DNA from 2 places in the Tepidibacillus fermentans genome. Region 1 is predicted to be linked to the other one. Evidence: riboswitches for the same ligand, from Rfam matches in the RefSeq annotation. Region 1 holds a riboswitch; the other holds the start of a gene.
The links. A riboswitch is a leader RNA that binds a small molecule or an ion and turns the genes downstream of it on or off. The one in region 1 is predicted to bind thiamine pyrophosphate.
Positions count from the first base shown of each region.

Region 2: linked by a shared signal. The riboswitch ahead of thiS (sulfur carrier protein ThiS) and the one ahead of EDD72_RS11670 (thiamine-binding protein) in region 1 are both predicted to bind thiamine pyrophosphate.

Region 1 covers NZ_SMAB01000026.1:14,822-22,580, forward strand. Annotated here, with positions in the region: gene EDD72_RS11640 (CdaR family protein) at 1-933, opposite strand, end outside; gene cdaA (diadenylate cyclase CdaA) at 926-1,732, opposite strand; gene EDD72_RS11650 (hypothetical protein) at 1,858-2,865, opposite strand; gene EDD72_RS11655 (ABC transporter ATP-binding protein) at 3,085-3,846, opposite strand; gene EDD72_RS11660 (ABC transporter substrate-binding protein) at 3,859-4,857, opposite strand; gene EDD72_RS11665 (ABC transporter permease) at 4,885-5,646, opposite strand; gene EDD72_RS11670 (thiamine-binding protein) at 5,651-5,941, opposite strand; TPP riboswitch at 6,011-6,126, opposite strand; gene rocF (arginase) at 6,210-7,109, opposite strand; tRNA gene EDD72_RS11680 (tRNA-Gly) at 7,417-7,490, opposite strand; tRNA gene EDD72_RS11685 (tRNA-Pro) at 7,515-7,591, opposite strand; tRNA gene EDD72_RS11690 (tRNA-Arg) at 7,600-7,676, opposite strand; tRNA gene EDD72_RS11695 (tRNA-Gly) at 7,687-7,759, opposite strand, start outside.
Region 2 covers NZ_SMAB01000011.1:19,158-26,916, forward strand. Annotated here, with positions in the region: gene thiE (thiamine phosphate synthase) at 1-467, opposite strand, end outside; gene thiH (2-iminoacetate synthase ThiH) at 474-1,580, opposite strand; gene EDD72_RS07855 (thiazole synthase) at 1,582-2,358, opposite strand; gene thiS (sulfur carrier protein ThiS) at 2,423-2,617, opposite strand; TPP riboswitch at 2,687-2,796, opposite strand; gene ptsP (phosphoenolpyruvate--protein phosphotransferase) at 3,006-4,730, opposite strand; gene EDD72_RS07870 (HPr family phosphocarrier protein) at 4,743-5,003, opposite strand; gene ptsG (glucose-specific PTS transporter subunit IIBC) at 5,050-7,089, opposite strand; gene glcT (glucose PTS transporter transcription antiterminator GlcT) at 7,248-7,759, opposite strand, start outside.

The DNA of each region.
Region 1 (7,759 bases):
AAGCTGAATTTGATCAGGTTCGGTTTTATATAATCCTGATGCGACAGGAATCTTCAGCTGAATTGAATTTTTGCCTATTGGTAAATTGGCAACAGAAACATTCGGTCCTTGGTAAACTTCATATTTACTCACAATCTCTTCTGGACCATATAAAGTCACATCTTTGGTTTTTAGATCGATCGATTGAATCGCTAGTCCAGCTTTTGGTTGATCAATAATTTTATAAGTTAAAGGTACCATTTGGTATGGACTGGTTACTGGTATTTTGACTTCTGCCGTTTGCGGGGTGATTTCAACTTTCACAGGGTTCCCCTTTTTATCTAATGCATGAAGCGGAACTTGCTCAGTAATCATTTTGTTTGCATTTTCTACATTAATGAACGCTTTCACAAAAGCGACGGATTCTACTTCTTCTTTGGTACCAGAAATGTGAACTTTACTTGGGGTCACAATCGCATCACCAGTTTGAAATCCTTCTGCTGCTTTTCCCAGTTGATCAACGAGAATCGGCATCTCGATCCGATGTTTTTCCTCAATTTTCACTTTTAAGGTACGAGGCTGAATGTCAATATCAATTCCTCTTGGAAAACCGGTATATTGAATAGGAACATCAAAGGTTCCTTTTTTATAGGAAGTTAGGTCAACAAAAAATTGACCTTTATCAATCATTTTGCCATCCTGAATCTCCCCAATTGTCCTAGTATTACTTTTTAAGGTAACCGTTACTCTTTTTGTTAGAACATCAACTACATACTGTTCTTCGTTATATTTCGGAATTACATTCGCTTCATATATATATGCATTCTCCCTTTGATCGATCGGGGTTAGACTTGGATTGGCTGTTTGCTCCATGTTAACGACTAGCCAGAGCATAATCGCTATTATAAGCGATAGTGCTTTGAGTACATTATTATTCTTTAACCAATTATCCATCTAGATCCCCTTTCTGGCGAAATAAACTCATTGTTTTAGCTACTGGCCGTAATTCTTCGAAAAGTTTTTTCTCTAATCGTTCAGGCGTCAATCCTCTTTCGATTTGGCCATTGATTGCAATAGAAAGATGACCCGTCTCTTCCGAAACGACAAGGGAAATGGCATCTGAGACCTCACTACAGCCAATCGCAGCCCGATGACGTGTCCCTAATTCCTTGCTGATAAAAGGATTTTCTGAAAGGGGAAGATAGCATGCAGCAGCCATGATTTGTCCATTTCGGATAATAACAGCTCCATCATGCAAAGGTGTATTGGGAATAAAAATATTAATAATCAGTTGGGAGGAAACTAACGCATGTAAATCAATTCCTGTCTCAATATAATCATTTAATCCTGTTTCCCGTTCAATGACAATTAGGGCACCGATCCTCCTTTTTGCTAAATAACGAAAAGCTTCAACAATTTCGTGAACCATCTTCGTTACAACCTCTTCTTCGTAATGTATAGATCGTGAAAAAAAACGGCCCCTTCCTAATTGTTCTAGTGCACGTCTAAGTTCTGGTTGGAAGATGATGATGATGGCCAATACACCATAAGTAAAAGCTTGTGACATTAACCATTGCAATGTTCGAAGTTCAAAATATGTACTAATTAACCAAGCGACGACGATGACCATAATTCCTTTCAATAATTGAATCGCGCGAGTGCCTCTTACAAGCATCAGTAATTTATAGATCACATAACTAACTAATAAAATATCCACGATGTCGTCTAACATATTAAAGATGTAGTCCATCATCTTTTTCCTCCATTAACTGGTTATCACTAGTATTTGTTTTAAACTTATTCGCTCATTCACCTTTTTCATCCTTCTTCTCTATACTTAAAACGTAAAAAAAAAGTACCGGTTTCGGTACCCAGCCATTAATTAAGTGTCATATTCTCGTTTTCTAATTCATTCAGATCAATCGTTTGTTCTTTGGATGGTATTTGCATTTCAAATTTTTGTTCTTTATTAATATCGTTCTGATTCACTTCTACATTGAGTTTTATCCCAATTGATCCTTCTTGATCTAAATTCACAAGCGCATCAAAAGTACTTAACATTTTTCTCTCAAAACCATCTTTATCAATGACACTGGTAGTTTTAAAGGTATTTAAATTGAGATACTTATCGATTTCCTTAATGGTTTTATCAATCTGCGCTTTATTTTTATTTAGTTCATCTTTCAATTTTTGTAATTCTTTTTTATTCTCATCCGTTATTGCATATTTTTCGTACTGTTCTAAAAGTACGGGTAACCCTTCTGCCATGAATTTTTGTAAAAATGGTTTTAAGTTTTCCTTTGTAATTGCAATAGTTATTGCATTTTCTACTTTTCCGTCCGTTAGTGAATACTTTTTACTATCTTCTTTAATAAATGCGTTTCCATCTAAACTATTCAATATAACTTTTGCCAATTTTTCATTATCTTCAGCCGTTTTTTGGGGATCATTTGTTTTTTCGAATTCAGTCATATCTAATGAAACGTACTGTTTTTTTGGATCACCAATTTGGGATTGAATCATCGCTGGCAATTTCATATAAAATGTATTTTCCTTTAAAATCATCGGAAAGTCGAATATTAGATTCATCCCTTGTACATGTAAATTCCCTTCATACTGCATCGGCTCTACCGTCTGCTTACCATTGATCGACATGTGGACTTCGTTTAAGATTTGTAATGGAGCTAACTCTTGGTTTGTTCCTTTTAATTTACTTGTATCAAGTGTAAGGTCTATTTTAACATCAAAAGATGAACTTTTGATCTCTGCATTTTTCTTAATCGAATCTAAAAGAATTTGCTTTGGTTCCTTCTCTTTGCCACAACCTGCAAAGAAAATCCCTATAAATAAAATCAAACTAAGAAAAAGTAAAGAAAGTTTTCTCAACGATTTCTCCTCCTAATCATTCACAATTTGATTTCTTTGCGGTATTGGTTTCCTCTCTCCAAATTGAACTTCTCAACTTCTCAGATGAAATAAAATATACAATTATTTCTAAATCATTATAAACTAAGTAATAGAAAAATAGTGTTACAATTTGGTGAAGAAAAATTTACCAATCTCATATATATGAAATAAAGGGGAAGATTAGAAGTGAAATCTAAATTATTCTTTTGCAAGTAAAGTTAAAAGTCTTTCTTTTAATCGGGAGAAATTCTCTCCTGTAATAATGCTAGGATCTCTTGGTCGAGGTAAATCAATCTCGACGATTTCCTTCACTCGGGCTGGACGGTGAGAAAAAACATAGACGCGGTCAGAAAGATAAACCGCTTCATCAATACTATGAGTCACAAAAAGTATGGTGTGGTGATATTTCTCCCAAATTTCTAATAGCCAATGTTGCATTTTCATTCTTGTAATTTCATCTAAGGCACCAAACGGTTCATCTAATAATAATACATTGTTATCTAACAAGATTGTACGAAGAAGAGCCGCTCTTTGCCTCATTCCGCCAGATAATGCAGAAGGATACTCGTTGGCAAATGAAGCTAGCCCAAAAACATCAAGATGTTCTAAGGCTTTTTTTCTTGCCGTTTCTTTGGGAATTCCTTTAATCTCCATTCCCAAAATTACATTATCCAATACTGTTCTCCATGGTAGTAGATGGTCCTTTTGCGGCATATAACTGACAAAGCCTTTTTTATTCTTAATCGATTGACCATCAAGTAAAATATCTCCCTTTGTGGGAGAGTCTAAACCACTGATTAGATTGAACAAAGTGCTTTTTCCACTCCCACTAGGGCCAATAATTGAGACAAATTCACCTTTTTCAATTTGCATCGAAATATCTTCTAATGTTTTAAAACTTCCATTTTGTAATGGATATTCTTTATATACATGTTGTAGTTCCAATTTAAAGGTAGTCATCTTCCTACATCCTTATTTTTTCGGTAAAAAGTCGTTTGTAAAAGCTTTATTCACATCAATCATTGAAGGTATGAGTTTATGATCGGCCATCCATTTGGCATAATTACTCCAAACTTCTGGTTTTTGAATTCCCCACTGCGGGGCATCTTCTTGATATTTTTTACTCAACCATTTTTGACTAGCTTTAACTAATTCTGCATTCATTCCTGGAACTTCTTTTAACAAAATATTTGCAGCCTCTTCTGGATTTGAAATGGCAAATTCATATCCTTTGCTTGTCGCTTCCATGAACTTTTTAATGATATCCGGATGTTCCTTGATATAGGTCTCATTGGTAATGATAACTGGTGTATAGTAGTCTAATTCTGGAGCGATTTGCCGAAGTTCAATATAATTAATTGGGAACTTCCTTAATTCAGCGTCGATTCCCGTCCATCCATAATAAATCCATTCAAAGTCAACATCACGTTTGGTAATCGTAAAGAAATCTGCATCTCCAACAGTCAAAAATTTTACTTTATTAAAGTCAGCATTATATTTTTCCATTACAGATTGGATAACAGCCTTTTCCGATTCAGCTCCCCAACCGCCATAATTCTTTCCTTCAAAATCCTTCGGTGTTGTAATATTTTTCTCTTTCGGAGATGCAAAACCAGAAGTATTATGTTGAATGATTGCTGCAATGGAAACAATCGGGATTTGCTGGGCACGAGCATTCGTTACTTCTTCTTGGGCACTGATTCCAAATTGCGCCTTACCCGCAGCAACCATTTGCGCTGCACCACCACCGTCAGACGGTTGAACGATTTCCACATTTAAACCCTGTTCTTGATACCATTCCTTTTCTTTTGCTACATATAATCCGGTATGATTTGTGTTGGGTACCCAGTCGAGCATGACCTGAATATTCATTGGTTTTGCTTTTTCTTTTGGTGGTTCTGCTTGTTTGTTATTCGTAGAACAACCGATCATTAGAAACATGAACGCAAGAATAATCGTTAGATTCATCATGAACTTCTTTTTCAACTTATTTCACTCCTAATCTTCTTGATTTAATTTTGCCCAAGGTATCAATTTTTGTTCAAGTAATAATAGGAAGCTAAAAAACAAAATACTTGTTAATACAATAATTAAAATCGCTGCAAATACTTGCGCAGTTAAAAAAGAATGAGAGGAGTTCTTCATATAAATTCCTAAGCCTTTATTTGCACCCAGCCATTCACCAATGACTGCGCCCATAATACTGTAAGTGGCAGCAATTCTTAGTCCTGAAAATAATGAAGGTAATGCCGATGGAAATCGTACCTTTTTGTAAATTTGCCATTTTGTTGCATTCATCGTGTGCAATAACGAGATAAGACCTGAATCAGCTTGGTTCAATCCATCGATCGTATTTAAGACAATTGGAAAAAAGCATACTAAGGCAACAACCACAATTTTGGGCAATAGACCATATCCGAACCAAATCAATAATAAAGGTGCAATGGCAATAATCGGTATCGTTTGCGAAGCAACTAAGATCGGATAAAATCCCCGTTTAAAGAACGAAAAGCTATCGATTAATAGAGCCAAAAATAAAGCGACAATGACAGCAAGCAAGAATCCAACTAGTGCCTCATATAAAGTAATTAGTGTATGGTCAAGCAAGATAGGGTATTGCTTGACCATTGCTTGAATAATATCGGTTGGTGCAGGCAAGATCCAAATATCAACTTGAGATAATCTCACAAAAAATTCCCATAGTAAAAGACCAAAAACAATCATAAGAAGGGCTGGATAATGATTTTTGATCTTCTTCATTCAATCAGCTCCGATATTTTCCAATCTTCTCTTCCATCGTGACTCCTTTTGGATGATAGTCAATCTTAATGATGGTCATCACGCGTTCAGCTCCAGCATCTACACATACTTGTTGTGCTTCTTTTACAATCTCTAATAATTGATCCAACTCTCCTTCCATGGTAGTTTCCATAGGACCTACTTCATACTTCACACCTGATCTTTTAACGACATCAATCGCTAAATCTATGATCCGATAAGTATCTGCATCGGGAACTTTCGGAATGACTTGAAAACTAAGATTAATTACTGGCATTTATTATCTATCCTTTCAAATAGTGTTATTTAATAAACAAAAAAGCTAACCACTCACGGCCAGCTATGAACAAATAAAAGTAAAAATCCCTCCGCTAGCATTACCCAGATCAGGTTTTTTGGGTCGGTATTGTCATAACGGAATACCCTCTCAGCAAGACCTCTCAAGCTCCCCATTTTCCATTTTCATTTTTATCCTAACTTTCAAGCTTATCTTAGCACTACGATTTAAAAATTGCAATTTAAGAAAAATTTTCATAGAAGAACTACTACAATAATTTTTCGCCAAAAGCAGATGCCATTAAGCCAACAGCTATTTCTGCGGTTCGATTGCGCACATCTAAAATTGGATTTACTTCTACAAATTCCGCAGAAATAAGGAAGTTAGCTTCCGCAATCATCTCCATTGCCAAGTGACCTTCACGATAAGTTACCCCTCCAGTAACGGGTGTTCCGACTCCAGGAGCGTCATTGGGGTCCAAACAATCTAAATCAAAGCTTAAATGAACACCATCAGTCTTATCTTTTAAATAATGAATTGTTTCTTCCATTACTTTTGCCATTCCTATGCGGTCAATTTCATGCATTGTATATACTCGAATCCCATTTGTCTTGATAAATTCTCTTTCGCCTTTATCTAAGTCTCTTGCACCAATGATTACAATATTCTCTGGCTTAATCTTTGGGGAAAAATTTAAGATATTTACTAAATCAATATGGCCCTTCCCCAAACTTACTGCAAGTGGCATTCCATGAATATTGCCTGTAGGCGAAGTCTCAGGAGTATTGATATCTCCATGTGCATCAAACCAAATTACTCCCATATTGGGATAATGGCTCGATACTCCTGCAATTGTTCCAATCGCAATACTATGATCTCCCCCTAAAACAAGTGGAAATCGTCCTTCTTCTATAATCCTTTTCACTTGATTTGCCAATTCTTCATTCACTTTCTTTACTTCTTTTAAATATTTTAACTTTGGATTCTCAATGGTATATGTTTCAGGAGTAGGAACATATAGATTCCCTAAATCTTTTACATGATATCCTGCATTCTCAAGTCGTTCCTTTACATTTGCATAACGAATGGCGCTTGGCCCCATATCTACGCCTCTACGCCCAGCACCTAAATCGAGTGGCACCCCAATAATTGTAATATCTTTATGCATCTTTCCACCTCTATTATCGAATATTTCGACTATACAGTATATTTACATTTTAGCGGTTCACCTTTGTTTCAGACAACTGTTCGAAAAGTAAAAAGAAACTCATCATTCTTTCCAAACGAATGTCAAGCGCATAAAAAAAGGGAGAGCTTCCGCTTCCCCTATAGTCCCATAGAGACTAGAATTCAATTGTATATAATAAATTTGACGTCGCTATTTCCAAAATAAATCGACTAATATTAAGTACAATAATTTTTTTCGAACAGAAAATTTGAGCAGAATCTTGCTCTACAATGTACTTAGAAAATAATGGAGCGGGTGATGGGAATCGAACCCACGCCGCCAGCTTGGAAGGCTGGAGTTCTACCATTGAACTACACCCGCTTACTAACTTTTATATTCATTTGGTGGTCGGGGTGACAGGATTTGAACCTGCGACCCCCTGGTCCCAAACCAGGTGCTCTACCAAGCTGAGCCACACCCCGAAGAAAAATGGCGCGTCCTGAGAGATTCGAACTCCCGACCTTCTGATTCGTAGTCAGACACTCTATCCAGCTGAGCTAAGGACGCATTGTAAATATGGAGCGGACGACGGGATTCGAACCCGCGACCCTCGCCTTGGCAAGGCGATACTCTACCACTGAGCCACGTCC
Region 2 (7,759 bases), on a different contig from region 1:
TGAATTCCCCCTAAGGCTACAATAGGAATATGAACTTCTTGTTTTAGATTTTCAATAAAGGATATCCCCCTTGGTTTAAGCCCTTTCTTGCTATCTGTCTCAAAAACATGCCCTGCAAGAAGATAATTCGCTTTTTTCTCAACTTTTTTCGCTTCTAGCAAATGGTGAATCGAAACTCCTATGATACTAGGAAAGTCGATATTTGTTTTCATAAAGTTTTCATAACTCGTATGAAAACCGTCCGCATGCACTTCTTTTGCCACTTCTAAATGATGGTTAATCACCAACTTAACTCCATTATTCTTTGTGATTTCTCTTATTTTTAAAGCCAAGGGGAATAGTTCCTCAATAGATAGATCTTTTTCTCGCAAAATGATGACATCGACACCACCATATACCGCTTGCTCGATGACCCCTATGAAACTTTCTTTTTTTACAATTTTTCGATTCGTAATTAAATATAACATTAATCCTCATATCCTTACCCAATCTTTAAAAATCGGTTGATACCCTTTTTTGAAAATCGCTGCTCTTACTTCTTCCAGACTTCGTTTATCATCAATCTCAAATTGTCCATCCCCCGCATCTTCTATTGAATGTCCACCTACTTCTGTAGAAGAAGCTGCAGACATTCTTGTTACCCCTAAGGGAATCAAATTCTCGCGGAATCCTTGGCGTTCTCTTGTCGAAATGGTAATCCCTACACGAGGTAAGAAGATACGTAACGCTAACATAAATTGTACTAAATTTTGATCAGTTACTTCATATATATCTTCAAAAACCCCTACATGGGGACGAATTCTTGGAAAAGATACACTTATTTCTACATCAGGGTATTTATTTTGTAAGTAATTCGCATGAAGGCCTGTCATAAAGGATTCACTTCGCCATTCACCTAAACCTAATAATGCTCCTATATTGACATTGCGCATTTTGGCTATGCATCCCCGCTCAGGGGCATCAAGTCGGAAATGATAGTTACGTTTACGACCTGCAAGGTGAACTTTTCGATAAATCTCCTCGTCATATACTTCTTGGTAAATGGTAAGGCTATCTACGCCAGCTTCAATCATTTGTTGATATTCTTCTACGGTCAATGGGAAAATCTCGACTCCAATCGAATCAAAATATTTTTTCAAGATGTGAACGGCATCAATCACGTAAGAGAGTGGTGTATCTTTTTTCGATTCTCCTGTTAAAATTAAGAGATGTTTAAATCCCATACTTGCGATCGCTTTTGCTTCTTTTTCAATCTCTTCTGCTGTTAATTGTTTTCTTTTGATTTGGTTATCAATACTAAAACTACAATAAGTACATTTATTCGTACAATAGTTAGAAAGATACATGGGAGTATACAATAAAACGGTTTTCCCAAAATGTTGAAGGGATAAGGTATGAGCCTTTTGTGCCATTAATTCTAAATAGTTCTCCGCTTTTGGAGATAATAATGCAAGAAATTCAATTTCATTGATTGGACGATCCTTGTGAATGATTTTTAAAATATCTGAGTCGGTTAATTCTTCATAAAACTGGTGATAGTCAATATTCTTATACTGGGAATATACATCATAAAAGCCCATTTCATCTCACCTCTTCATATAAAAACCCTGTTAAAGGTGACGAAGGCTGAGCAAGCTGGTGTTGTTCAGCAAGTTTTGCATGGTAAGCGAGATACCCTGCTTTTACCGCTAAAGAAAAAGCCTTAGCCATTTGGACGGGATTTTCTGCTGTAGCAATGGCTGTATTAACTAACACTGCCGCTGCCCCCATTTCCATCGCTTCTGCTGCTTCTGATGGTTTTCCAATTCCCGCATCAACAATCACTGGGAGATCAATCTCATTGATTATGATTTGAACTAACTCTTTTGTTTTCAAACCACGGTTTGTTCCAATAGGAGCTCCTAAAGGCATAACTGCAGCAGCCCCTGCATCTACTAATCTTTTCGCTGCCATTAAATCGGGACTCATATAAGGAAGCACAACGAAGCCTTCTTTAGCTAAGATCTCGGTGGCTTTAATCGTTTCTGCATTGTCTGGCAAAAGATATTTATTATCCGAGATCACTTCAATTTTAATCCAGTTCCCTAATCCCATTGCTCTAGCAAGTCTTGCAATTCTCACTGCCTCTTGTGCATTTCTTGCTCCAGAAGTATTTGGTAATAAAATACAGTCCTTTGGTATATATTCTAGAATATTCTCCTCTTTTGAATCTAAGTTTACACGTCGAATTGCCATCGTGATGACTTGTGATTCCGAAGCTTGAATCACTTCTGGTAGAATTTGATGATTAGGAAATTTTCCAGTACCAATGAATAAGCGGCTTTTTAATTCGACTCCACCAATACTTAATTTACTCATTTCTAAACCCCACTCCTTTTTTCTTATTTTTTCATCGATAAGAACTTGTAGTAAAATCTTTCAATCAACCTCCACCAACAACACTAACAATTTCTACTTTATCTGTTTCTTGAAGGATTCTTATATCATATTGATCTTTAGGTATAATATCAAAATTGATTTCTACGACTACAAGTGTTTGGTTTAGTTTAAGTTCATTTAACAACTCAGCCACCGTTTTTCCTGCAAATCCTGTGATTTCTTTACCATTAACAACCAAATTCCCGCCGCCCCCCTTTGCTAAATCCTTTTAAATTAAAAAAGTGCAAATCCGTAAAGAATTTGCACATAAAAGACTGTGTAACATTCCCTACGTTGGCATTACCCAAGTCAGGTGATAAGGGTCAGAAATAACATTTCTTTCTCAGCCTATCTCTATAGGCTCCCCTTGTTACGTTTATTAAATTTTACCAATTATTTTAATTTACAATTATTATAAAGCGACACATAAAAAAAGTAAAGACGGGAAACCTGTCGGTTTGACGCACTCGTCGATCAATCACCCTCGCGTTTGAACTGTCAAATTAGAACAAATAGAAATAACGATAATAATATAATAAAATCCCCCTAGACAAGATTAATTTTGTAAAGGGGGATTTTATAATTTTCTATTTTATTTTTTCCAAGACCTCTTGCTCAACATATTGTACAATTTCTTCAGCGGTTTCCATTTGCAGAACTTTTTCCGCAACGAGTTTCATTTCAGCTGCATTTAATTTTCGGATCAAAGAACGGGCTTTAAGAACAGATGAAGCACTCATACTAAACTCATCTAATCCCATTCCTAATAAGATCGGGATCGCTGGAATAGTACCAGCCATTTCACCACACATTCCTGCCCATTTTCCCTCTTTATGAGCAGCCTGAATTACCATATTGATTAATCGCAGTACAGCAGGGTTAAAGGGTTGATATAAATAAGAGACACGCTCATTCATGCGATCGGCAGCCATGGTGTATTGAATTAAATCATTTGTTCCAATACTGAAGAAATCCACTTCTTTTGCAAGTTGATCTGCAATCACTGCTGCTGCTGGGATTTCAATCATCATCCCTACTTCCATTTCCTTATTGTAGGGAATATTTTGTTGATCTAGTTCTTGTTTGACCTCAGCTAGAATCTTGTTCGCCTCGCGTAATTCCTGTAAAGAAGCAATCATCGGATACATTAGTTTAATATTACCATAGACACTTGCACGCAAAATCGCACGAAGTTGTGTCTTAAAAATATCGGTACGATCTAAACAGAGTCGAATTGCTCGATAGCCAAGGAACGGGTTCATCTCTTTCGGCAGATCAAGATAAGGCAATTCTTTGTCTCCGCCAATATCCAGAGAACGAATAACGATTGGGTTCTCTTTTGCGAACATCTCTGCCACTTGTTTATAGGCCTCAAACTGCTCCTCTTCAGAAGGAAGGTCGGTTCTTCCCATATACAAAAACTCTGTGCGGAATAAACCAATTCCTTCTGCCCCATTGGCAACAGCAACTTTTGCATCATTTGGATTACCAATATTGGCGACGACTTCTACACGATGACCATCCTTTGTAATCGAAGGCTCTGCCTTCAACTTCGCTAGTTCAGCAAGTTCTGCTTCATAAGCTTTTTTCTTTATTGCATATTGTTCAATCATCGTTGAAGTGGGATTTTTATAAACGACTCCCTCAATGCCATCGACAATGAGATAATCTAAAGCTTCTACCCCTTCAAGAATATTCTTTAAGCCTACAACCGCAGGAATTTCCATGGAGCGAGCCATAATCGCCGAATGAGAAGTTCGACCGCCAATATTGGTGGCAAAGCCCGCAACTTTATCCCGATCTAATTGGGCTGTATCGGAGGGGGTTAGATCGTGAGCAACTAAAACAACAGGTTCATTGAAGTCTTCTAACGATTTTTCTTCTATTCCAGCAAGTCTTTTTAAAACCCGACTGCTTACGTCGCGAATATCGGCAGCCCGTTCTCTCATGTACTCATTATCCATACTTTCAAAAATGGTAATGAATTGATCTGTGATTTCCTTTAATGCGGCTTCTGCGTTAATGGATTCGGTTTGAATCTTCTCTTTTACTGCGCCAATATATTCTGGATCTTGCAAAACGAGAATATGAGCAGCAAAGATCTGCGCTTCTTTTTCTCCTAATTTTTCCTTTGCTTTTTGTTGAATCGCTTCCAACTCGCTGATGGATTGCTTTACTTTTTCTTCAAAGCGTTTCACTTCTTGTTCTATGTCATTCACTTCATATCTTTGGACATCTACTTTTTCCTCTTTAAGAAGAAAAGCAGGCCCCATAGCTATTCCAGATGAGGCAGCTATCCCTCTCCATTCCATCGCTTATCCTCCTTATTCGTGTTCAGATTCTAGGATCTCACCGATTGCTTGAAGTGCCTCATCTTCGTTTTCCCCGTTTACAACTACTTTAATTTCATCACCTTGTCGAACACCTAACGACATAATTCCCATAATACTTTTGGCATTTACCTGTTTATCTCCTTTTACGATCGTGATCTCACATGGGAAAGAGCTTGCCTTTTGTACTAATAATGTTGCAGGTCTAGCATGAAGTCCTGTTGGATTTTTTACTGTAAATACTTTTTCTACCATTTGATATTCCTCCTTGTGATTCTAAAATTTTTTAATTATGAACAGGTTATTTCTTTTCAATAATTGCAATTTCTGTGGTTCCAGCTTTTACTTCTCCTTTATTGACATGAAGGAATTGATTCTCATTTAAATTGGTGAAGACAATGGGTGTAATCGTTGATTTGGCATGGGTGCGGATATAATCCAAATCGACGTTTAATAACGGTGTCCCAACCTCTACTTCTTGTCCATCTTTCACCAATAATTCAAATCCTTTTCCTTGTAGATTAACCGTATCGATTCCTACATGGATGAGAACCTCTAAACCACTGTGAGAAACTAGACCAATCGCATGTTTAGTCGGAAAGATGGTTGTGATTTTTCCTTTTATAGGAGAAACAACTTTTCCATCTGAAGGATTGATCGCAAACCCATCCCCCATCATTTTACCAGCAAAAACTTGATCTGGCACCTCTGAAAGGTCAATGACTTCTCCATCTAATGGAGCAACGATATATTCGATACCTTCTTCAACGGTTTCTATATTGTTTGGAATGACATTGATCAAGTTCTTTTGTTCCACTGCTTCCGGTGATTGACCATTGATTATTGCTTTTATTTGTTCCTTTAAGGAGTCAGACTTTGTTCCAAAGATCGCTTGAAAGTTATTGCCCATTTCCATGACTCCTGCTGCTCCTAATTTTTTTAATTCTTCTTTATTCACTTTCGTTGGATCTTTTACCGTAACCCGTAAACGAGTAATACAAGCATCGAGTACACTTAAGTTTTCCTTCCCTCCAAAGGCTTTTAAAACTTTTGCAGCAAGACTATCTGAATGATCTGCTGTATTTTCAACTCGATTTTCCTCGTCTTCTCGGCCAGGGGTTTTTAGATCCCATTTGCGAATAGCGAAACGGAAACCAAAATAATAAATTACAGAAAATACTAAGCCCACTGGTATGACGAGCCACCATGCAGTACGGTTTGGTAAAATTCCAAAGAGGATATAGTCGATGACACCGCCAGAGAAGGTCATCCCAATTTTTACATTTAGGATATGCATAATCATAAAGGATAATCCAGCAAAGACCGCATGGATCGCAAATAAGATAGGTGCAATGAACAAGAATGTAAATTCAATCGGTTCTGTAATTCCTGTTAAAAACGATGTTAAGGCTGCAGAACCAAGAATTCCTGCAACAATCTTTTTCTTCTCAGGCCTTGCTTCGTGATACATCGCTAAGGCTGCGGCAGGAAGACCAAACATCATAAATGGGAATTTCCCTGTCATAAATGTTCCAGCTGTAAAAGGTACCCCATCTTTTAACTGAGCGAAAAAGATATGTTGATCCCCATGAATGATTTGACCTGCTTTTGAGACATAGTTCCCAAATTCATACCAAAATGGGGCATACCAAATATGATGAAGTCCAAATGGAATTAAGGATCGTTCAATCAAACCAAAGATAAACGCAGCTAACGTTTTATTTTGATCGATCATACTGTGAGAAAATACATTTAATGCATTTTGAACAGGCGGCCAAATAAAAGTCATTAAAATACCCAAGATTAATGCAGATCCTGCAGTGACAATCGGCACAAAACGTTTCCCCGCAAAAAAACCTAAAAATGGCGGGAGTTGGATGGTGTAATATTTTCGATATAAATAAGCGGCTAAAATACCTACGATGATCCCACCAAAAACCCCTGTTTGCAGCGTTGGAATACCAAGTACTGTTGCATAAGATTGACTTTTTGCAACCATTTCAGGGGTGATATGAAGAATGTCTCCCATCGTAATATTCATGATCAGAAAACCAATAATTGCGGCAAGACCAGCAACTCCTTCTCCACCAGCTAATCCAACAGCAACTCCCACAGCAAAAAGGAGTGGAAGGTTGCTAAATACGATTCCCCCTGCATCCTCCATCACCTTTGCAACTAGTTGAAAACTAGGACTTGTTAAAGCTGGAATTCTTTCTATCAACTCGGGGTTTTGCAGTGCATTCCCAAAAGCTAACAAAATTCCAGCTGCAGGTAGAATGGCAACAGGTAACATCAATGCTTTACCTACTTGTTGCAACACACTAAAGATTTTTTTTAGCATCGTTAATCCTCCTTTAATTTATAATTTCTGCTAATATCGGCAGGAAATACCAAAAAAGAAAAAGGCATGAGTAATAATTGTGATATGACTAGGATGTCATAATCACCAAAAATTTACTCATGCCTGATCGAATCAGTAACACGTAGACGCTTTCATTTTCAATTTTCATTGATATGATTCAATATTCTTTGAATATGCATAGTGAGATAAACAACTTCTGCTTTTGGTATTTCTGTCTTTAAGGTATTTTGCATGATCTTAACTAATTTCCAAGCGAGATTATAACATATAGGATACTCTTTTTGCAATAAAGAACTTAAGGGATGATTTTCTCCTAAGTGTTGGTTTTGCTCCGTTCTTTCAATGGCAAAGCGCAAGTGTGTCACTAGGCGGGCATAATCGATGGACTCCTTGTCAATCTTGATCGCTAATTCTTCTTCAATCACATGAATCAATTGATTGACAAGTGCTGAAAAACGATTCATTTTGTTAATGCTTTGATTGGTCCTAAGACTATGAAGATGAAGGGTAATAAACCCAGCCTCATCTTCTGGGATTTCCAGATTTAATTTTTGTTCTAAAATCTTCAATCCTTGTAATGCGAGAGCAAACTCTTCTGGGTAAAGGGTTCGAATCTCAAATAAAAAGGGGTTATCGATATTAATTCCCT